3 regions of the Ferdinandcohnia sp. Marseille-Q9671 genome follow, and region 3 is predicted to be linked to each of the others. Evidence: a T-box and tRNA genes for the amino acid it is inferred to sense, from the RefSeq annotation. Region 3 holds a T-box; the other regions hold tRNA genes.
The links. A T-box is a leader RNA that pairs with one kind of tRNA and senses whether it is charged. The one in region 3 lies ahead of metG (methionine--tRNA ligase), so its partner is inferred to be a tRNA-Met.
Positions count from the first base shown of each region.

Region 1: it has a tRNA-Met gene. The T-box ahead of metG (methionine--tRNA ligase) is inferred to sense a tRNA for this amino acid. The anticodon was not compared.
Region 2: it has a tRNA-Met gene. The T-box ahead of metG (methionine--tRNA ligase) is inferred to sense a tRNA for this amino acid. The anticodon was not compared.

Region 1 covers NZ_CDRJTA010000002.1:163,037-170,957, reverse strand. Annotated here, with positions in the region: gene thiL (thiamine-phosphate kinase) at 1-392, opposite strand, end outside; tRNA gene ACWNMY_RS12555 (tRNA-Asp) at 574-649, opposite strand; tRNA gene ACWNMY_RS12550 (tRNA-Met) at 706-782, opposite strand; rRNA gene rrf (5S ribosomal RNA) at 939-1,054, opposite strand; rRNA gene ACWNMY_RS12540 (23S ribosomal RNA) at 1,235-4,168, opposite strand; tRNA gene ACWNMY_RS12535 (tRNA-Ala) at 4,361-4,436, opposite strand; tRNA gene ACWNMY_RS12530 (tRNA-Ile) at 4,453-4,529, opposite strand; rRNA gene ACWNMY_RS12525 (16S ribosomal RNA) at 4,625-6,174, opposite strand; tRNA gene ACWNMY_RS12520 (tRNA-Gly) at 6,257-6,330, opposite strand; tRNA gene ACWNMY_RS12515 (tRNA-Pro) at 6,347-6,423, opposite strand; tRNA gene ACWNMY_RS12510 (tRNA-Arg) at 6,432-6,508, opposite strand; tRNA gene ACWNMY_RS12505 (tRNA-Leu) at 6,594-6,680, opposite strand; tRNA gene ACWNMY_RS12500 (tRNA-Leu) at 6,689-6,769, opposite strand; tRNA gene ACWNMY_RS12495 (tRNA-Lys) at 6,783-6,858, opposite strand; tRNA gene ACWNMY_RS12490 (tRNA-Gln) at 7,033-7,107, opposite strand; tRNA gene ACWNMY_RS12485 (tRNA-Val) at 7,328-7,400, opposite strand; tRNA gene ACWNMY_RS12480 (tRNA-Glu) at 7,462-7,533, opposite strand; tRNA gene ACWNMY_RS12475 (tRNA-Ser) at 7,545-7,635, opposite strand; tRNA gene ACWNMY_RS12470 (tRNA-Asn) at 7,638-7,712, opposite strand; gene ACWNMY_RS12465 (SprT family protein) at 7,838-7,921, opposite strand, start outside.
Region 2 covers NZ_CDRJTA010000001.1:2,316,023-2,323,943, forward strand. Annotated here, with positions in the region: gene ACWNMY_RS11415 (putative polysaccharide biosynthesis protein) at 1-355, shown strand, start outside; gene yabN (bifunctional methyltransferase/pyrophosphohydrolase YabN) at 352-1,815, shown strand; gene ACWNMY_RS11425 (RNA-binding S4 domain-containing protein) at 1,837-2,103, shown strand; gene yabP (sporulation protein YabP) at 2,269-2,574, shown strand; gene yabQ (spore cortex biosynthesis protein YabQ) at 2,571-3,206, shown strand; gene ACWNMY_RS11440 (FtsB family cell division protein) at 3,222-3,596, shown strand; gene ACWNMY_RS11445 (S1 domain-containing RNA-binding protein) at 3,676-4,098, shown strand; tRNA gene ACWNMY_RS11450 (tRNA-Glu) at 4,229-4,300, opposite strand; tRNA gene ACWNMY_RS11455 (tRNA-Met) at 4,495-4,568, opposite strand; gene spoIIE (stage II sporulation protein E) at 5,130-7,616, shown strand; gene ACWNMY_RS11465 (VWA domain-containing protein) at 7,694-7,921, shown strand, end outside.
Region 3 covers NZ_CDRJTA010000004.1:1,183,311-1,191,231, reverse strand. Annotated here, with positions in the region: gene fumC (class II fumarate hydratase) at 1-1,064, opposite strand, end outside; gene ACWNMY_RS21070 (ATP-dependent helicase) at 1,227-3,434, shown strand; gene ACWNMY_RS21065 (LapA family protein) at 3,737-4,063, opposite strand; gene ACWNMY_RS21060 (class I SAM-dependent methyltransferase) at 4,206-4,823, shown strand; gene ACWNMY_RS21055 (DUF3219 family protein) at 4,813-5,097, shown strand; gene ACWNMY_RS21050 (LLM class flavin-dependent oxidoreductase) at 5,114-6,112, shown strand; T-box leader at 6,181-6,454, shown strand; gene metG (methionine--tRNA ligase) at 6,515-7,921, shown strand, end outside.

The DNA of each region.
Region 1 (7,921 bases), on a different contig from region 3:
GTGTCAGAAATAGAAACAGTGTCTCCACCAATCAAATCGATATTGTACTTATCTGCTAGCATTGCCATACCTTTGTAAATCGATAACAAATCGGATTCATTCCATCCCTTTGGAATGGCAATTGACACTAAATAATAGAGGGGGATGCCTCCCATTGCCGCAATATCGCTTATATTAACGGCCAATGCCTTATATCCGATTTGGACAGGGTTCATAGTAGATGAAGTGAAATGAACACCTTCTACCATCGTATCCATGCAAACGATTTGTTCCATATTGGCTGTAGGGCGAACAAGTGCTGCATCATCACCAATTCCTGTAATTAGACCGGATTGAAAGACCCGATTTGGTTTAATTTGATTAATAAAATAAAACTCATCCTTTATGGACATTATAGTCACTCCTACTATATATCAAAAGAAATAAACTTAAAAAAATCCGGTTCGTGAAAAAAATCCTTAGGACAACTCCTAAGGACCTAGATGCATAATTAAGTTTACAGCATTTCATCAAATTCTTCAAAAAAAGATATAAAAAAAACGAAACAATATGTTTCGTATGCTTTAAAAAATATGGCGGTCCCGACCGGGATCGAACCGGCGATCTCCTGCGTGACAGGCAGGCATGTTAACCGCTACACCACGGGACCATTTATTAGACATTTATTATTCTAATATATTGTATGTATGACGTCAATCATTTTTTTGGTTGCGGGGGCAGGATTTGAACCTACGACCTTCGGGTTATGAGCCCGACGAGCTACCAGACTGCTCCACCCCGCGATAATAGAAACTATATTATTTTTTGCCATGCGCTAAGGTAGCACTTGACTGTCCCTTCCTCTGCAAGCTTATTCAAGGAGGTATATCCGTCGGGACAACTCGCAGTAATTGCTGTGAAGTAACGCTCGTTGCTCCACCCCGCGATAATAATATATAGCCTAGCGACGTCCTACTCTCACAGGGACAAAGTCCCAACTACCATCGGCGCTGAGAAGCTTAACTTCCGTGTTCGGTATGGGAACGGGTGTGACCTCTTCGCCATCGTCACTAGACTATTAGAAGGATTCATTCCCTCAAAACTAGATAACTAAAACATTCATGAAGTTTTTTTATGTCCAGTTTCGGCTCCTAGCCTCTCGAGGTCGCTTCACTTCTTCTGTCAAAGTCTACGACTTTTCCGACAGAAGTTCCAGCGCTTGTCGAGGCTGTACAGTCGCCTACACTTTTCGTTTTTGGTTAAGTCCTCGATCGATTAGTATCAGTCAGCTACACATGTCACCATGCTTACACCTCTGACCTATCAACCTCGTCATCTTCGAGGGATCTTACTAGTTTAACACTATGGGAAATCTCATCTTGAGGGGGGCTTCATGCTTAGATGCTTTCAGCACTTATCCCTTCCACACATAGCTACCCAGCGATGCCCTTGGCAGAACAACTGGTACACCAGCGGTGTGTCCATCCCGGTCCTCTCGTACTAAGGACAGCTCCTCTCAAATTTCCTACGCCCACGACGGATAGGGACCGAACTGTCTCACGACGTTCTGAACCCAGCTCGCGTACCGCTTTAATGGGCGAACAGCCCAACCCTTGGGACCGACTACAGCCCCAGGATGCGATGAGCCGACATCGAGGTGCCAAACCTCCCCGTCGATGTGGACTCTTGGGGGAGATAAGCCTGTTATCCCCGGGGTAGCTTTTATCCGTTGAGCGATGGCCCTTCCATGCGGAACCACCGGATCACTAAGCCCGACTTTCGTCCCTGCTCGACTTGTAGGTCTCGCAGTCAAGCTCCCTTGTGCCTTTACACTCTACGAATGATTTCCAACCATTCTGAGGGAACCTTTGGGCGCCTCCGTTACTTTTTAGGAGGCGACCGCCCCAGTCAAACTGCCCACCTGACACTGTCTCCAAGGCCGATAAGGCCTTCGGGTTAGAATTTCAATACAGCCAGGGTAGTATCCCACCGACGCCTCCACCGAAGCTAGCGCTCCGGCTTCCAAGGCTCCTACCTATCCTGTACAAGCTGTACCAAAATTCAATATCAGGCTGCAGTAAAGCTCCACGGGGTCTTTCCGTCCTGTCGCGGGTAACCTGCATCTTCACAGGTACTATAATTTCACCGAGTCTCTCGTTGAGACAGTGCCCAGATCGTTACACCTTTCGTGCGGGTCAGAACTTACCTGACAAGGAATTTCGCTACCTTAGGACCGTTATAGTTACGGCCGCCGTTTACTGGGGCTTCGATTCAGAGCTTCGCTTAGAGCTAACCCCTCCTCTTAACCTTCCAGCACCGGGCAGGTGTCAGCCCCTATACTTCGCCTTGCGGCTTCGCAGAGACCTGTGTTTTTGCTAAACAGTCGCCTGGGCCTATTCACTGCGGCTTTTCAGGGCTATTCACCCTAAAAAGCACCCCTTCTCCCGAAGTTACGGGGTCATTTTGCCGAGTTCCTTAACGAGAGTTCTCTCGATCACCTTAGGATTCTCTCCTCGCCTACCTGTGTCGGTTTGCGGTACGGGCACCATTTACCTCGCTAGAAGCTTTTCTTGGCAGTGTGGAATCAGGAACTTCGGTACTATATTTCCCTCGCCATCACAGCTCAACCTTCGCGGTAAGCGGATTTGCCTACTTACCAGTCTAACTGCTTGGACGCGCATATCCAACAGCGCGCTTACCCTATCCTCCTGCGTCCCTCCATCGCTCAAACGGTAAAGAGGTGGTACAGGAATATCAACCTGTTGTCCATCGCCTACGCCTTTCGGCCTCGGCTTAGGTCCCGACTAACCCTGAGCGGACGAGCCTTCCTCAGGAAACCTTAGGCATTCGGTGGAGGGGATTCTCACCCCTCTTTCGCTACTCATACCGGCATTCTCACTTCTAAGCGCTCCACCAGTCCTTCCGGTCTGACTTCGCTGCACTTAGAACGCTCTCCTACCATTGTTCGTAAGAACAATCCACAGCTTCGGTGATACGTTTAGCCCCGGTACATTTTCGGCGCAGAGTCACTCGACCAGTGAGCTATTACGCACTCTTTAAATGGTGGCTGCTTCTAAGCCAACATCCTGGTTGTCTAAGCAACTCCACATCCTTTTCCACTTAACGTATACTTTGGGACCTTAGCTGGTGGTCTGGGCTGTTTCCCTCTTGACTACGGATCTTATCACTCGCAGTCTGACTCCCGAGAATCAAGTCTTTGGCATTCGGAGTTTGACTGAATTCGGTAACCCGATGAGGGCCCCTAGTCCAATCAGTGCTCTACCTCCAAGACTCTATACTCGAGGCTAGCCCTAAAGCTATTTCGGAGAGAACCAGCTATCTCCAAGTTCGATTGGAATTTCTCCGCTACCCACACCTCATCCCCGCACTTTTCAACGTGCGTGGGTTCGGGCCTCCATTCAGTGTTACCTGAACTTCACCCTGGACATGGGTAGATCACCTGGTTTCGGGTCTACGACCACGTACTATTTCGCCCTATTCAGACTCGCTTTCGCTGCGGCTCCGTCTCTTCAACTTAACCTTGCACGGGATCGTAACTCGCCGGTTCATTCTACAAAAGGCACGCCATCACACATAAATGTGCTTTGACTACTTGTAGGCACACGGTTTCAGGTTCTATTTCACTCCCCTTCCGGGGTGCTTTTCACCTTTCCCTCACGGTACTGGTTCACTATCGGTCACTAGGGAGTATTTAGCCTTGGGAGATGGTCCTCCCAGCTTCCGACGGGATTTCTCGTGTCCCGCCGTACTCAGGATCCACTCAAGAGAGAACGAAGTTTCGACTACAGGGTTGTTACCTTCTCTGACGGACCTTTCCAGGTCGCTTCGTCTACTTCGCTCTTTTGTAACTCCGTATAGAGTGTCCTACAACCCCAAGAGGCAAGCCTCTTGGTTTGGGCTATCTTCCGTTTCGCTCGCCGCTACTCAGGAAATCGCGTTTGCTTTCTCTTCCTCCGGGTACTAAGATGTTTCAGTTCCCCGGGTCTACCTTCTCATACCCTATGAATTCAGGTATGGATACTACCCCATTACGGGCAGTGGGTTTCCCCATTCGGAAATCTTCGGATCAATGCTTACTTACAGCTCCCCGAAGCATATCGGTGTTAGTACCGTCCTTCATCGGCTCCTAGTGCCAAGGCATCCACCGTGCGCCCTTCATAACTTAACCTATTCGGCTTTGATAAGCGTCGAATCTCTTCGTCAGCTTCGTTCTTCCGGTACTCACGTAGCGAAAACTACGCTCCGTTCCTCCAGAACTTTGCTTCCTCGACCTTCTCGCTTCTCATGCGCCTAAAGTTTAAAGAACTTTACTTACTTCAATGAATGTTTTGTTACGTTATCTAGTTTTCAAGGAACGATTTGGTGGAGCCTAGCGGGATCGAACCGCTGACCTCCTGCGTGCAAGGCAGGCGCTCTCCCAGCTGAGCTAAGGCCCCAAATTATTTAAATGAATGGTGGGCCTAAATGGACTCGAACCATCGACCTCACGCTTATCAGGCGTGCGCTCTAACCAGCTGAGCTATAGGCCCATTCACACATATAAGAGAACAAAGTAGCTCTCTCAAAACTAAACATAATACAGAGGCGTCTTTTTATGAAGTTCGTAGAACTTCAGTTTCCTTAGAAAGGAGGTGATCCAGCCGCACCTTCCGATACGGCTACCTTGTTACGACTTCACCCCAATCATCTGTCCCACCTTAGGCGGCTGGCTCCTTACGGTTACCCCACCGACTTCGGGTGTTACAAACTCTCGTGGTGTGACGGGCGGTGTGTACAAGGCCCGGGAACGTATTCACCGCGGCATGCTGATCCGCGATTACTAGCGATTCCGGCTTCATGCAGGCGAGTTGCAGCCTGCAATCCGAACTGAGAATGGTTTTATGGGATTTGCTTAACCTCGCGGTTTCGCTGCCCTTTGTACCATCCATTGTAGCACGTGTGTAGCCCAGGTCATAAGGGGCATGATGATTTGACGTCATCCCCACCTTCCTCCGGTTTGTCACCGGCAGTCACCTTAGAGTGCCCAACTGAATGCTGGCAACTAAGATCAAGGGTTGCGCTCGTTGCGGGACTTAACCCAACATCTCACGACACGAGCTGACGACAACCATGCACCACCTGTCACCATGTCCCCGAAGGGAAAGCCCTATCTCTAGAGTTGTCATGGGATGTCAAGACCTGGTAAGGTTCTTCGCGTTGCTTCGAATTAAACCACATGCTCCACCGCTTGTGCGGGCCCCCGTCAATTCCTTTGAGTTTCAGTCTTGCGACCGTACTCCCCAGGCGGAGTGCTTAATGCGTTTGCTGCAGCACTAAAGGGCGGAAACCCTCTAACACTTAGCACTCATCGTTTACGGCGTGGACTACCAGGGTATCTAATCCTGTTCGCTCCCCACGCTTTCGCGCCTCAGCGTCAGTTACAGACCAGAGAGCCGCCTTCGCCACTGGTGTTCCTCCACATCTCTACGCATTTCACCGCTACACGTGGAATTCCGCTCTCCTCTTCTGCACTCAAGTCCCCCAGTTTCCAATGACCCTCCACGGTTGAGCCGTGGGCTTTCACATCAGACTTAAAGGACCGCCTGCGCGCGCTTTACGCCCAATAATTCCGGATAACGCTTGCCACCTACGTATTACCGCGGCTGCTGGCACGTAGTTAGCCGTGGCTTTCTGGTTAGGTACCGTCAAGGTACCGCCCTATTCGAACGGTACTTGTTCTTCCCTAACAACAGAGCTTTACGACCCGAAGGCCTTCATCGCTCACGCGGCGTTGCTCCGTCAGACTTTCGTCCATTGCGGAAGATTCCCTACTGCTGCCTCCCGTAGGAGTCTGGGCCGTGTCTCAGTCCCAGTGTGGCCGATCACCCTCTCAGGTCGGCTACGCATCGTCGCCTTGGTGAGCCGTTACCTCACCAACTAGCTAATGCGCCGCGGGTCCATCTGTAAGTGATAGCTAAAAGCCATCTTTTAATATAAGACCATGTGGTCTTATATGTTATCCGGTATTAGCTCCGGTTTCCCGAAGTTATCCCAGTCTTACAGGCAGGTTACCCACGTGTTACTCACCCGTCCGCCGCTAATCTTTGGGAGCAAGCTCCCAAAGATCCGCTCGACTTGCATGTATTAGGCACGCCGCCAGCGTTCATCCTGAGCCAGGATCAAACTCTCCAATAAGAGTATTGATTGCTCAATAATTTGTTACTTAGAATTAAAACGTTGACGCTTGTATTATGTTTAGTTTTCAAAGAACTAATTTTGGAGCGGGTGATGGGAATCGAACCCACGACATCAGCTTGGAAGGCTGAGGTTTTACCATTAAACTACACCCGCAATATTAAGTTTCGTCTGGTCGGGAAGACAGGATTCGAACCTGCGACCCCTTGGTCCCAAACCAAGTGCTCTACCAAGCTGAGCTACTTCCCGCAATATAATGGCGCGCCCGAAAGGAGTCGAACCCATAACCTTCTGATCCGTAGTCAGACGCTCTATCCAATTGAGCTACGGGCGCATTTTTGATGTCCGCTCTGTAAGAAGCGACTTTTCTATAATAACACCTTACAAAAACAAATGCAAGTGTTTTTTAAAACTTTTTTTGGTGCGGTCGAGAAGACTCGAACTTCCACGGGATCAACTCCCACTAGGCCCTCAACCTAGCGCGTCTGCCATTCCGCCACGACCGCGTTATAAGTGCGGGTGAAGGGACTCGAACCCCCACGTCAAAGACACTAGATCCTAAGTCTAGCGCGTCTGCCAATTCCGCCACACCCGCATATTAATTAAAATGGTGAGCCATGAAGGACTCGAACCTTCGACCCTCTGATTAAAAGTCAGATGCTCTACCAACTGAGCTAATGGCTCGTGCTAAAATAATTTAGATAACGAAGTATAACTTTCGTATTAGGTACATCTACGACGTCCCAATCTCAGGAAGTTATTGCAAGTAGCAGTTCGATTGGTACGCTGAAGCATCGCTTCGAAGCTTACTCGTTCGTGCTCTACCAACTGAGCTAATGGCTCGTGCTAAAATTAAAATGGCTGGGCTAGCAGGATTCGAACCTACGAATGACGGAGTCAAAGTCCGTTGCCTTACCACTTGGCTATAGCCCATTGATTAAACTTAACGAAAATCATCTTCGAATAGCTACATCAACTTCTCCGCAAACGGATATTCTGTAAAATTCCAAAAGGAAATTTTGCGGAATATCGCCGACATCACTGAGTGGATAGTAGGACTCTATATATCATATCCTTAAAACTTCATTTCACTCAGAATGTTTCAAATCAATCGCAAGCTAATAAACTAATAAATAAGTAGTTCATGGTGGAGTGGAGGATGACGGGATCGAACCGCCGACCCCCTGCTTGTAAGGCAGGTGCTCTCCCAGCTGAGCTAATCCTCCATTGTTTAAGAGAAAGAAATGGGAGGTGAGAATTGATGCATCTCACATCCCATTTGTTGTATGACCCGTACGGGATTCGAACCCGTGTTACCGCCGTGAAAGGGCGGTGTCTTAACCGCTTGACCAACGGGCCATTGTAAAGACTGGCGGAGAAGGAGGGATTTGAACCCTCGCGCCGCTTACGCGACCTACACCCTTAGCAGGGGCGCCTCTTCAGCCACTTGAGTACTTCCCCATTGGCTCCACAGGCAGGATTCGAACCTGCGACCGATCGGTTAACAGCCGATAGCTCTACCACTGAGCTACTGTGGAATAATGTAACGACATAACTTATTATAAAAACAGACTTTCTAGTTGTCAAGAGTATCTGAATTTTTGTCTAGCCGTTTTTGTGGCGACTTTTATAATTTATCATAAGTAAATCGGAGAGTCAACACTTAATTTCCTTCTACTAATTTACCAGAACATTTCCCACAGACATACCTTTTAATATCGATTTTTCGCTTCCTAACATATCCTAA
Region 2 (7,921 bases), on a different contig from region 3:
TATTTCAACATTCGTTGCCTTTGGAGTTATAACGGTGTTACATATCTCAATTGTAAAACGGAAGCTACCAGGTACCCTACGAAACTGGGGATTTATGTACCCGATTATGTTCGCTGCAATCGCAATGATAGTCGTTATTCTTTGTTATACGTTTGCGTTGCACTTTGTCTTTCCGAATGCTAATCGTTTACTTGCAAGCGTTGAAGCACTATCATCGGTTTTACTTGGAGGTTTAACATATTTATTTTTTATCATACGAGGACGCGTGTTTTCTGAGGATGAACTCTCTGTTATCCCAATGGGGACAAAAGGGAATTCTCTAATCAGGTTACTTAAAGGGGGAAGGAAATCATGAAACACACCATCACTGTTGTAGGACTAGGTGCAGGTGACTTGTCACAGCTTCCACTTGGTATCTATCGAAGACTTACATCAACTGAACATTTGTTTCTTCGCACAAAGGAGCATCCGGTTATTAAAGAATTAGAGGACGAAGGTATTGCCTATCAATCCTTTGATGAAATCTATGAAAAACATGATCAGTTTGAATCCGTATATGAAGAAATTGTCGGGATTCTTAAAAAGGAAGCAACCACAAAGGATATCGTATTTGCCGTACCAGGACATCCAATGGTTGCTGAGAAGACGGTGCAGCTTTTACTCAATGAGGCGGATAATCTACAGGTGAACATTGAAGGTGGTCAAAGCTTTATTGACCCTCTACTGGCATCTTTAAAAATTGATCCAATTGAAGGCTTTCAATTTTTAGATGCTCTTTCCCTTGAAAAAGATGAATTACAGCTATCACAGCACATCATAATCTGTCAGGTATATGATCAATATATAGCCTCTAATGTAAAGTTAACCTTAATGGAACAGCTTCCAGATGAATATGAAGTATATATTGTAACAGCAGCTGGAAGTAGAAGCGAACGTATAGTTAAAGTCCCTCTCTATGAATTAGATCGAGGGATTGAAGTGAACAACCTGACAAGTGTCTATGTCCCACCAGTAAAGGATGAGCAGCTTCTTTACCATGACTTCCGCACCTTTACACGTATTATTGCGGCTTTACGTGGACCTGGAGGATGCCCGTGGGATCAAAAGCAGACCCATGAATCCTTAAAAAAGTATTTGTTAGAAGAAGCCTATGAAGTGCTAGAGGCTATTGACAATCAAGATGATGAACATATGGCAGAGGAACTAGGAGATGTTCTCCTCCAAATTGTTCTACACGCGCAAATTGGTGAAGAGGAAGGAATGTTTACAATCCAGGATGTTATTCGCGGTATATCTGAGAAGATGATTCGTAGACATCCACATGTCTTTGGAACTGTAACAGCAGATACTGCTGAAGAGGTTGTCACCAATTGGGAGCAGATTAAGAGATTGGAAAAAGGTAATAGTGAAGATGATGTATCGATCTTAGATGGTGTAACAAAAGGATTACCAGGCCTTATGAAAGCTGTTCAATACCAAAAAAAGGCCGCGAAGGTTGGATTTGATTGGGAAACGGTAGAACCCATGTGGGAAAAAGTATTTGAAGAAGTAAATGAATACAAAGAGGCAGTAGCACTTGGAAAAGAAAAGATGGAGACCATTCAAGAGTTTGGTGATATTCTATTTGCCCTAACAAATATTGCAAGGTTTTATCAAATTGACCCTGAGGAAGCTATAACGATGACCAATCAGAAGTTTGCTAGACGATTTCGTTTTATGGAAGGTGAACTAAAGAAACAAGGTATGCAGATGGAAGAACTTACACTTACAGAATTAGATGAGGTTTGGGAGAAAGCAAAAAGGCAAGGTTTATAAAAGTAGATAGAGGTGAAAGAGATGCGATTAGATAAGTTCTTAAAGGTTTCTCGTTTAATAAAAAGACGAACACTGGCAAAAGAGGTGGCTGATCAAGGTAGAATCCTTATTAATGGGATAGCAGGAAAGGCTAGCTCAAATGTAAAGGTGGGGGATGAATTAGCCATCCGGTTTGGTCAGAAAATTGTAACTGTAAAAATTGACGATTTGCAGGATACTACTAAAAAAGAAGATGCAAATAAGCTTTATACTCTTATCAAGGAAGAAAAGGTAGAAGCAGAATTTTGAATAATTCATCATTCACGTAAGGGCTTGTTCTAAATTCCAACACTGACTCATACATTTTACTAAGAATCGAATGGTTTGTAGAGAGCTTTAAGAGCCACTTAAAAAGAGTTTGGCTTTAAATAAGGTTCTGGAAGACTGTTCAAGTATGAATGTGGGGGATAGAAGATGAACCAATACTATGATGGAAATTCATCCAATAAAGGTACCGTGCAAGAGCATGATGTGATCATGAGAAGTCGTAAACTTCTTGATATAACAGGTGTGAAACATGTTGAAAGCTTTGATAATGAGGAGTTTTTACTTGAAACTGTAATGGGATTCTTAGCAATACGTGGTCAAAACTTGCAAATGAAGAATCTGGATGTTGAAAAAGGTATTGTGTCAATCAAGGGAAGAGTATACGACATTAGTTATTTGGACGACCATCAGACGGAGAAGGCTAAAGGATTCTTTAGCAAGTTATTTAGATGACCTTGTCCACACAGTTTTATACATTACTTGCTATGATTTGTATGGGGGGATGGCTTGGAGCCTCTCTTGATACATATCATCGTTTTTTACAACGGTCAAGACGCAACAAATTTTTAGTGTTTATTAACGATGTTCTTTTTTGGGTTGTACAGGGCCTTTTATTCTTTTACACGCTATTGCTAGTAAATGAGGGCGAACTCCGTTTTTATGTATTTATTGCCATACTATGTGGGTTCGCTGCTTATCAAAGCTTGTTAAAATCATTCTATGTAAGAGCATTAGAACATATCATTCAAGCCATCATACGTTTCTATCAATTTTTATTGCGGACTGGAGAATTGCTCATTGTTCGACCAATAAAAATGCTGTATCAGCTTATTATTGTGATATTACTGGGAATAGTAAATGTATTGATGGTTATTGGAAACATACTTCTTAAAATCTGCTGGATGCTCATCAAAGTATGTTTCGCCCCAATAAAGTGGACAGGGATCTTAATCTGGAGGATGTTACCTTCCGCATTTACGAAATATGTAGAAAAGATTTTTAGAAAATGTGCAGGATTTTTGAAAAAAGTAGAGAATACCAAACCTATACTGATAAAATGGTGGAAAAAGATACGAAAATCATAGGAGGCATTCTCTATAATGAGTGCAGTTCGAAAGAAAAATGTGACACAATTACAATCAACCTATATGGAAAAGTATAAAGAGCAAGAGCAAGCTCACCAGATAAAACGAAAAGGTTTAATCAGGAGATTACTTGCTTTTGCAATGCTAGTTGCCATCGTTTCTTATGTGCTTGTTTCAATGGTTGTTTCTCAACATAAGGCGATGGATGAAAAGCATTCACAAAAAGAACAATTACAGAAAGAACTAACATCACTAAAAGATGAACAGGTTCTTCTTGAAGAGGAAATCGTAAAACTGAATAATGATGAGTACATTGAAAAAATAATTCGAAGAGATTATTTCTTGTCAAAAGAGGGTGAAATCATCTTTAAAGTTGGAGATGGGTCTTAGCCTTATTGACACTTGATTTTTATATTATGTATAATATAGTTAAATGATTTGTTCAATTTTAAGGAGGAGCATTTTTTTTATGTCAATCGAAGTAGGCAGCAAGGTTCAAGGTAAGGTAACGGGTATTACGAATTTCGGTGCGTTTGTGGAGCTGCCAGAAGGCTCAACAGGTCTTGTCCATATTAGTGAGGTTGCTGACAATTATGTTAAAGACATTAATGAGCATTTAAAAGTTGGTGACCAAGTAGAGGTCAAGGTTATTAATGTTGAGAAGGACGGAAAAATTGGTTTATCTATTAAAAAGGCCAAGGAAACGCCACAACCACAACGTCCACGAAGCAATGGTCCGCGTAATAATAGAAAGGACCAAAATCATAATAACAAACCAGAAAGCTTTGAACAAAAGATGAATCGCTTTCTAAAGGACAGTGAAGATCGTCTATCTTCCTTAAAGCGTCACACCGAGTCAAAACGTGGTGGACGTGGAGCGAGAAGAGGATAACCTGCTGCTGTAGCTATCATATATAAATGATAAAGCACCCTATAGGGTGCTTTTTTTTGTGCTCCTTTTTGGGCAAAAGAAAAAAGCTAGTGATACACACTAGCTTCTCGCTGGTTGAAACTATTTCTAATGACCCGTACGGGATTCGAACCCGTGTTACCGCCGTGAAAGGGCGGTGTCTTAACCGCTTGACCAACGGGCCTAAACTTATATGGTATGTCTAGCTTCAGCGACTAGAAACTCGAGAAACTTCAACTCCTCCGAAAGAAGCAAAGAACGCTTCTTCGTCGGAGTCTTCGACGCACAGGATGTGCTAGTGCCGACGTTGCCACAGGACGTGGCGAACTTAGTCGGCCAGTTTTCTCATTTCTGATCAAGTCGCTTCAGCATTTCTGATAGCGGCGGAGGGGATCGAACCCCCGACCTCACGGGTATGAACCGTACGCTCTAGCCAGCTGAGCTACACCGCCATAAAGGATAAAGGAGCAATGAACTTAGTATAAGTCATTGAACTTAGTAATTATGTTCCTTCCTCTACAAGAAAATTCGAGGATGATTCATGCGTCGGAACAACTCGCGGAAGATTCATGGAAGCGTTGCTCGTCGCTCTAGCCAGCTGAGCTACACCGCCATAAAGGATAAAGGAGCAATGAACTTAGTATAAGTCATTGAACTTAGAAATTGTGTTCCTTCCTCTACAAGAAAATTCGAGAAAGTTTAGAATATCAATTCCTCGTACTCTAGTTAATAAGCACAAGTAATATAATACCTTCTGTCTATCTGTTCGTCAATATAATTTGTAATAGAGGATAATAATACAAAAATTCCTATAATACAAACAATTTGTTGTTGTCTATTCTTGTAAATCTTCTACGAATTGCTATAAAAACGTGCTCTACGACGTTTATTTTGTAGGATTACTGTACAAGCCGTCGAATGTTTTTGTGATTCTCTCTCGTTGTTTTGACAAATTATGAAAAACAGCAACTGTATAATAACAGATAACTATTAAATACGGGGAGTGTTCTAAAATGGAAAGAATAGAAAGGAATTTGAGTGGACCGATTACAGAGGTTTCGATTGAAAAGACTCAGGACTCATTGTCCAGATGGTTTAATCGCTTGCTAATCAAACTTGAAAATCTATTTCTACTACATGGGCTTCTGATAGGAGTCGTAGGATTTTTACTTGGACGAGCCTTGATCCTTAATGAAATAACCCCCTTTGCACTGCCGTTCTTTGCAGCAGTCTTTATGATGAAAAAAGGAAAAGCTGGAATCGCAATGGCTGCTGTAATTGCAGGGTCTTTTACCCTATCAGCGGACGTAACCATCTTTACATTTTTATCAATTACATTTTTCCTAGTAATCTATAAGCTTCTTCAGCGGTTTAAAGTAGACTTAATTAAAGCGTTACCAACAATGGTTTTGCTTACATCTGCTTTAGCTAAAGGATTAATTTTATATATCATGCAAGGCTCAATTACCATCCATGATGGTGTAATGATCGGAGTTGGTTCAGGGTTAGCATTTATTTTAACTTTAATTTTTCTGCAGAGTGTTCCATTGCTAACAGAGAAAAGAAGAAGACAATCATTTAAAACAGAAGAAGTCATTTGTCTCATCATACTCATTGCGTCTGTGTTAACTGGAACTATGGGGTGGCTCGTCTATGAGATGTCCATTTCCAATATTCTTTCAAGATATGTCGTTCTGTTGTTTGCCTTTATTGCGGGTGCCACAATAGGGTCAACAGTAGGGGTTGTAACTGGACTTATTTTAAGTCTAGCAAATGTTACAAGCTTGTACCAAATGAGCCTCTTGGCTTTTTCGGGACTATTAGGTGGTCTTTTAAAAGAAGGAAAAAAGGCCGGTGTGGCACTTGGTTTGATTGTCGGGACTCTTCTCATTGGTCTTTATGGAGAAGGTGCAAGTCAAATTATTCCCACGCTCTATGAATCAGGTGTTGCCATTTTATTATTTCTACTAACACCAGGAGTATTAATAAGCAAAATTGCAAAAAACATCCCAGGAACGCCTGAGCATAATGCGGAACAACAGCAATATCTTAGGAAGGTTCGTGATGTGACCGCAAACCGTGTCGCGCAGTTTTCAACCGTGTTTCAAGCCTTGTCTAATAGTTTTACCGAGTATGGGTACCCGGTTGAAGAAGAGGATAAGGATCGTGAAATTGATCTATTCTTAAGTAACGTAACGGAAAAAACATGCCAATCCTGCTTTAAGAAGGAGGCTTGTTGGTCAAAGAACTTTACTAAAACATATGATTATATGAAAGACATTATGCATGGATGTGAAACAAATTCTCTCATGTATAACCATAAATTAACGAGGGACTGGGACAAGCATTGTGTAAGGTCCCAAAAGGTAATAGATGCGGTTGAGCAAGAGCTTACGTATTATCAAGCAAATCAAAAGCTTAAAAAGCAAGTGAAAGAGAGTCGAAAGCTGGTAGCTGACCAGTTATTAGGTGTCTCTCAGGTAATGAGTGATTTCGCAAAGGAAATTCAACGTGAAGGTGAAAACCACCATTTACTTGAAGAACAAATACTAGATGCCTTACAGTCATTTGGAATACAAATTGGTCATGTAGAAATATATAGTGTTGAACAAGGAAATGTTGATATAGAGTTGAGTATTCCATACTGTAACGGAAGTGGGGAATGTGAAAAGCTAATTGCTCCGATGCTATCAGATATACTGGAGGAAACGATATTAGTGAAAAGCGAGGAGTGTTCTGCATATCCAAATGGGTATTGTCATGTTTCACTAGGTTCTGCAAAAGCGTACGTCATTGATACGGGAGTTGCACATGCAGCCAAGGGCGGTGGATTAGTATCGGGCGATAGCTTTTCTACCATTGAATTAGGTGTTGGGAAGCATGCGGTAGCAATAAGTGATGGAATGGGGAATGGAGAAAGAGCCCACTATGAGAGCAATGAAACACTTGAACTATTAAAGAAAATTCTTCAATCCGGTATAGAAGAGAAGGTTGCGATTAAATCAGTAAACTCCATTCTCTCACTACGAACAACAGATGAAATTTTTTCTACACTCGATTTAGCGGTGATTGATCTTCAGGACGCGAGTGCAAAATTCTTAAAGATTGGCTCTACTCCAAGCTATATTAAGAGGGGAGATAAGATTAGTAAAATACAAGCAAGTAATCTACCAATGGGAATAATTGAAGACTTTGAAGTGGAGGTAGTAGACGAACAATTAAAAGCAGGGGATCTCTTAATTATGATGAGTGATGGGATATTCGAAGGTCCAAAACATGTAGAAAACTATGATATGTGGATGAAACGGAAAATAAAAGAAATACAAACAGATGATCCACAAGAGGTAGCCGATCTCATTATGGAGGAGGTAATTCGCACAAGATCTGGAGAAATTGAAGACGATATGACTGTTGTTGTCACGAAAGTTAAGCACAATACACCAAAATGGGCAGCTATCCCTGCTTATTCCTATCAGAAAACGAAAAGCAAGGCAATCTGACACGGTGAAGGAGGTTTAAAAATCTAGTAATTCGTCCATCCTGTTACTACTAATAGTTAACTTGGAGGGGATGAAACGTGCAAAAAGGCACTTTGAAGCAAATTCTATTAATTACGGATGGTTGTTCAAACCAAGGGGAAGATCCAATTGCAATGGCCGCTCTTGCAAGAGAGCAAGGAGTGACAATTAATGTCATTGGTGTAGTCGAACAGGATACGATAGATGAGCAAGGAATGCAAGAAATCGAAGGTATGGCATCTGCTGGTGGAGGAGTTAGTCAAATTGTTTACTCTGCCCAGTTATCC
Region 3 (7,921 bases):
TCAAAATTCCCTTGGCTTGCAGCAATTCCGATCGTTGCATCATTCCCCATGACTTGTACTGCCACCATCGTCAAAGCCTCACTCTGTGTAGGATTCACTTTTCCCGGCATAATCGAACTTCCTGGTTCATTTTCTGGGATAGTAATCTCGCCGATTCCACAGCGCGGGCCACTTGCAAGCCATCTTACATCATTCGCAATTTTCATGAGATCAGCAGCAAGGGCCTTCAAAGCTCCATGTACAAACACTATTTCATCATGACTTGTGAGCGCATGAAATTTATTTTCTGATGAAGTAAACGGGAGTTTTGTATATTGAGCTATCTCCTTAGACACATATTCACCAAACTTCGGATGGGCGTTAATACCTGTACCAACGGCTGTACCGCCAATGGCAAGGGCCAGCATCTTTTTTGAGGACTCTTGAATCATTTCCTTAGAACGTCTTACCATATGGACCCATCCACTGATTTCCTGACCCAGCGTTAACGGTGTTGCATCCTGAAGATGCGTTCTCCCGATTTTTACAATGCCAGCGAACTCCTTTTCCTTTGCTTCTAATGTTGCTTGTAATCGACCAAGAGCAGGGAGGAGGAGCTTTTCAATCGCTTTTACCCCAGCAATATGCATAGCAGTGGGAAAGGTGTCATTTGAACTTTGACTCATATTGACATCATCATTCGGATGAATGTTCTCATCTATGCTATTTTTCCTTAGCCACTGATTCGCGAGATTTGCTATGACCTCATTCACATTCATATTACTTTGAGTCCCGCTGCCTGTTTGCCAGACAACAAGCGGGAAATGCTCATCAAACTTTCCTGATAAAATTTCATCACATGCAAGGATTATAGATTTCGCTTTCTCTGGACGTAACGCACCTAATTTTTCATTGGTGATAGCCGCACTTCTTTTTAAAATTGCAAAAGCCTCGATTACCTCCAGTGGCATTTTCTCCGTACCGATTCGGAAATTTTCTCGGCTTCTTTGAGTCTGTGCTCCCCAATATTTATCGGCTGGTACCTTTATTTCACCCATCGTATCCTTTTCGATTCTGAAATCCATAATAGTCACCTCATCATTCCTTCTTTATATAAAATACCAACTACAACCTTAGATTATGAATCCACTTTGGAATCATTTCGAGAATAGATGGATTTCATTACCCTTGTCTATGAAAAAAATAGAGACTATAATGATACTTTGAATGAATTGGAGGTGGCTAACATGCAGAAAGAGGATCACTTTTTTAATCGTAAAAAAGAACAGCTTGGCGTTCAGCTAAATGATATACAGAAAAAAGCTGTTCTTCATACGAAGGGACCTCTACTCTTATTAGCGTCACCCGGATCGGGTAAAACGACAACAACTATTATGCGAATTGGCTATTTGATTGAAGAGAAGGGCGTACATCCTTCTCGAATAAAGGCCGTTACCTTTAGCCGTGCGTCAGCTACCGATATGAAAGAAAGATTTGCCCGCTTCTTTCCAGAACATCCTTCCGACACAGTGGATTTTTCAACGATTCATAGTTTGGCGTTCCAGGTTGTACGAGATTATTTCTATAAGCAAAATATTTCTTATCAACTGATAGAAGGTAACCAAGACGGCACCCCCGGGATGAACAAAAAGCTTCTACTGCGGAAAATATATAAATCTATTAATGGTGAGAATATTACGGAAGAGCAGCTAGAAGAGCTAACTACGTATATTAGTTTTATTAAAAACAAGCTACTTCCAAAGGCTAAATGGGGAAGTGTTGATTGCGATATTCCTAGCGTGGAAGGAATCTTTGAGGAATATGAAAAAATCAAGAATCAAAATCCTTACAGTCTCCTATTAGATTATGATGATATGCTTACTATCGCGAAAGATGCATTCACAAAGGATCAAACGATTCTACGAAAATACCAGAAAAGATATGAGTATATACTTACCGATGAAAGTCAGGATACCTCACTAGTTCAACACTCAATAATTGAGAAACTAGTAGAACCTCACAAAAACCTGTATGTTGTTGCAGATGATGACCAATCCATTTATTCATGGCGTGGAGCTGAGCCAACGTACTTGCTTGATTTTAAAAAAGTGTACCCAGAAGCCGTCATCCTGAAAATGGAGCAAAACTATCGTTCCTCAAAGGATATTGTAGACGTTGCAAATAAGTTCATCAAGAGAAACAAAGACCGATACGACAAAAACATGTTTACAGATAATCCAACTCATCAACAAATTGAAATAAAACAGTTTGAGGATTACGGTATTCAAGCAAAATATCTTGTTCACAATATAGCTCCCATAGAACATAAGAAGGATATCGCGATATTGTATCGTAATAATTCATCCTCCATTATGTTAATCAACGAACTAGACCGGAACAATATCCCTTTTTATAGCAAGGATTCCGATAATCGCTTTTTCTCACATTGGGTCGTTAAGGACATATTAAACTTTATGCGAATGACCTTCACAGATAAACGCTATGATATATTTGAACAAATTTATACGAAATGTGGCTTTTTCTTAACGAGAGAACAATTGTTCGATATTGCAAAAAAGAAGCCCACCGAATCTATTTTTGATAGACTTTTACAAAATAAAAGCTTGAAGGACTATCAAGTTAAGCAAATACAAGAATGCAAAAACACCTTTCTACAAATGAAGGGAACTGCACCGCGTCAGGCTATTAAAATGATTCGAAACCAAATTGGCTATGATAAAACGTTAAAGGAAATGAGTAAGAAGCTAGGGTTTAAAACAGACTATCTTTTCGGAGTACTACAAACACTTGAGGAAATTGCCGATACTCTCCAGACAATGGAAGAATTTGCAGAGAGACTAAAGCATCTAGAGAATCTATTAAAAGCTTCCAAATTTAATAAAAGCAAAGATGCCATTACACTTTCAACATTTCATAGCTCCAAAGGGCTTGAATTTAAAAAAGTATATATGATTGATCTCATTGAAGGACTCATTCCTTCTCACGACGAAATCAAGAAATATAAAGATGGCGATAATCGGCTAATGGAAGAAGCAGTCCGACTATTTTATGTAGGTATGACTCGTGCAGAGAAAGAACTTGAGCTACTGTCTTATAAAAGACAAAATGGGAAGGACGTCATTCAATCTCGTTTCGTCATGAATGTAAAGAACATCATTTCGCCACCTGTAAGAGTTCAGTCAGACGATGAGATGATAAGAAAAATCAATCAAAAAAAGCCAGTTATTCCATTTAATCCTCATGCAATGAAGAGGGAAGATGAAGTCAAAGTCGGAATCATTGTCAAGCATCGGGTATTTGGACATGGGAAAATTGTTGAGGTAACTGATGACCGAGTTGATATTCAATTTCAAAAAGAACGGAAAACCCTGCTACTGGAAACATGTTTGGAAATGGGGCTGTTGGAGCTGGCGGATGGGGTTCAAGCGAAATAACTGCATGAAGACCATAACTTTGGTAAATGACCATCATATAGGTTTTCATGGAGCTGATGAAGGACGTAACTCTTGAAATTTAGCATTATTATGGTCTTCATACGCTCTATGAAGACCTTATCTTTTGAAAGTAACGAGCATTATGGTCTTCATACGCTCTATGAAGACCTTAACTTTTGTAAATAACTTGTATTATGTTCTTCATGTCAACGATGAAGAACGTAACATTTGAAATTGACATGCATTAGGGTCTTCATCCCTGTCATTTTGTTATTTTTTAAAAATAGTTTCATTTGTTCGTTTTATTTTTCTAATTCGTCTGTTTTCACTACATCTATTTGTTCACTATCAATTTTCACAGGCGTATCTTCAGACTTCGCTGCTTTCAACTGTTCCACTTCTTTTTCCAGCTTTTTAATATGTCTTTGTTGTTTATATTGACGAAGAATCCCAAACATCCCCACAATAAGGCCACCCAATAAGGCAGAACCCAAAATAATAAGGATTAGCGGGCTATCCGCATATCCAAATAAATAATTGACCCGGACAGGATCAACATTCACGACTGCAAATATCGCGACAATAAGTGCAAAGATAAGACCTAAAATTAAATTCCATTGAAATCTCAAAACATACAACTCCTTAAAAAATTTTCCCTATATTTTATCCTACCCAATTGTAGCATATATGTTCTACATGAAATTCAATTATTCGTAATTGAATTACCAACTATATATAATAAACGTATTGAGCCTAATGGAGTTGATTAGAATGAGCACTATTTTCCCTAAGTTGTATGACTTTTTCATGAAACCACTTGAAAAAGGTACATTTAGAACCATCCGACAAGAATTATTAGAGAATGCAGAGGGGAAAGTACTAGAATTAGGGTCAGGAACAGGCATAAACTTCTCACTTTATCGTGATGTTCATAGTGTTACAGCCATTGAACCCAATCCTTCCATGACTGAACGAGCTGTTCACAATCGATCAAAAGCAACAATCCCAATCGAAATTGTTCAATCGAATGCTGAAAAACTCCCGTTTGCAGATAATACATTTGATACAGTGGTAGCTACTCTTGTTTTCTGTACCATACCTAATGTTACTGAGGCAATACATGAAATGAAGAGAGTCTGTAAACCGAATGGAAAAATCGTAATGTTCGAGCATGTTAGAATGAGAAATGCTTTTTTAGCAAAATTGCAGAATGTGCTCACTCCAGTGTGGAAAAGGGTTTGTGATGGCTGCTGTTTAAACAGAGATACAGTTACAACCATTACACAAAGCGGATTCCTACTTGTTGAAAAGAAGGAATATTATAAGGGACTATTCGTATCAATGGTGATAAAAAACAGGAAAGAAGAGGACGTTACTTATGACAAATGAAATATACTTGAATGATTATAAATTGAAGATTACGGATTACAAGGAAGATCTCCATGAGGGAGTACTGCGTGTAACTGTTGATTTTAAAGTATCGAGCGAAGATTATCACGATGTAACAACGCTTTTATATAAAGGAAAGTTTGACTTAAAAGTGCCTGATAGGAACATTGAATGTAAAGTAAGTATCGAGCAATATTCAACTTCCATAACAAATCTATATGAAAAAGATCAAGTAGGAGATTTCACCTTATCACTTGTAGAAGTGAAAGAGTAGAAGGAGAGCTGGTAAGATGAAACTTAGTATTTTGGATCAGGCTCCCATTTCAGCTAATCAAACTCCACGGGAAGCATTGATAGAGTCCATGAAGCTAGCAAAAGCGGGAGAACAATTGGGTTACACAAGATATTGGATTGCTGAGCATCACGACCTGCCTGGTCTTGCAAGTCCAGCACCTGAAGTGATGCTAGGTTTTATTGGTGCCAACACGAACTCCATTCGCTTAGGGTCCGGAGCTGTTTTGTTGCCACATTACAAACCATACAAGGTAGCTGAAATCTATAATATGCTTGCGACTTTATTTCCAAATCGTATCGATATTGGAATTGGTAGGGCACCAGGTGGCTCAGCAGAAGCAACCAACGCACTGTCAGATAACTTTCTGCAACAGGTTTATAAAATGCCAGAATTAATTGAGGATCTGCTTCATTTTTTACATAATGACTTTCCATCTGATCATGCGTTTTCGACTCTTAAAGCACCACCACTTCCTCCAACACCACCTGTTCCATGGTTGTTAGGAACAAGCAAAAAGAGTGCACTACTTGCTGCAGAAAAAGGAATGGCTTACACATTCGGTCTATTTATGAGTGATAACGACGGCGAAGACATTGTACAGCAATATATCCAAAACTTTACCCCACGTAAGGAAGGGGACAAACCACAGGTTATTGTCACGGTCTCAGCCATTTGTGCCGAAACTACAGAGCGTGCACAAGAAATTGCCTTAAGTTCGTATGCCTGGGGAAAACAAAGAGAAAAGGGAGAGGAGACTTTCGGAGTGCCATCTATCGCGGAGGCTAGACAATATCTAGAGAAGAATAACCTCCTTGAATCATTTGAAAACATGAAACAAAAGGTCATTATCGGTAACCCAAGTGAAGTAAAAGAGAGACTCGTAGCACTTCAACAAGCATACCAAGCCGACGAAATTATGATTGTCACAATCACTCACACACCTGAGGATAGGATTTCATCTTATGAGCTGATTGCGAAAGAGGTAGGTGATTAATCGTTCAACAAATCCTCCAAAAGAAAAATTGACAAATGGAAAATATTGAAATAAACTAAATTTTATAATAAAAGGCATTGAAGAGAAAAAGTAAAATGTACATGTTTTTCGACAGAGAGCTTCGGTAGCTGAAAAGAAGCAAAAACAGTCATTTGAACAATGGTCTCTGAGCTGCGTACTGAACATACGTTACGTATAAGTAGGATACGACGAGATTTGGCACTCGTTACAAATGTCACAGTATAAGAGTAGCATTAAATACTCCGTACTTGTTGAGGCAAATGGCATGAGCTATTTGTGAATAAAGGTGGTACCGCGTGGAATGTAAACCTCGCCCTTAACTTATTACAGTTATGGGCGAGGTTTTTTTGTCTTTCTATTTCATTTTAGGAGGTAAGTTTGATGAGTATTTTTATTGGTGGAGCATGGGCATACGCGAATGGTTCATTACATGTAGGTCATATTTCGAGTCTGTTACCTGGGGATATACTAGCTAGGTATTACCGTTTAAAGGGAGAAAGTGTTTTGTATGTATCAGGGAGTGATTGCAATGGAACACCAATTACCGTACGAGCAAAACAAGAAGGTGTTTCTCCAAGTGTGATTGCAGATCGGTATCATGAAGAATTTGAAGACTGTTTTTCAAGATTAGGATTTTCCTATGATATGTATACAAGAACGGACACCCAACATCACCATAAAATAGTCCAAGAGATTTTTCTAACATTACTTGAAAAGGGACTGATTTACAAAAAAGAAATGGAACAAACGTATTGTGAGCATTGTCAGCAGTTCTTACCTGACCGGTATGTTGAAGGAATTTGTCCAGTATGCAAAGAGCCTTCTCGTGGTGATCAGTGCGATAACTGCTCCACGATTGTAGAGCCGCTAGAACTACTCGAAAGAAAATGTAAAATTTGTGCACATGAACCCTCTACAAGATTAACTGAGCATTTTTATTTTGCATTAAGCCATTTCCAAACAATAATAGAAAACTATACCCAAGACGCAGAAAACAAGAAACGTTGGAGAGAAAATGCCATTACTCTTACGAAACGATATATAAACGAAGGGTTACAAGATAGGGCAGTATCTAGGGATTTGCCAATTGGAGTAAGTGTTCCAGTAGCTGGATATGAGGATAAGAAAATCTACGTTTGGATTGAGGCGGTGTCCGGGTATTACACAGCAAGTAAACTATGGGCCAAACATACAAATAACGATGACTCTATCTTTTGGAATTCTTGTGCTCGATCCTATTATGTTCACGGGAAAGACAATATCCCCTTTCATTCCATAATATGGGCTGGGATACTTGCAGGACTTGAAATAGATTCCTTACCGACGCATATTGTTTCAAACGAGTATTTAACTCTAGAAAAGAAAAAATTATCTACAAGTAAAAACTGGGCAGTATGGGTTCCAGATCTTTTAAAAAGGTACGATCCGGATTCTATTCGATATTTCTTAACGATTAATGCACCTGAGAACCGAGATGCCGATTTTTCTTGGAAGGAATTCATCTATAGTCATAATAGCGAATTATTGGGTGCTTATGGGAACTTTGTTAATCGCACGCTCAAATTTATTGAAAAGTCATTTGATGGTGCTATTCCTAAAGGTAACATAACTTCATCTGTACAAGATAAAATAAATCAGTTATACAAGGAAGTAGGGGATTGCATTGAAACGACTTCCTTCAAACAAGGCTTGGAGAAAATATTTGAAGTTGTTAGATTTTCAAACAAATATTTTGATGAACAAAGACCGTGGCAACAAATAAAGGAAGATACTACATCATGCAAGCAA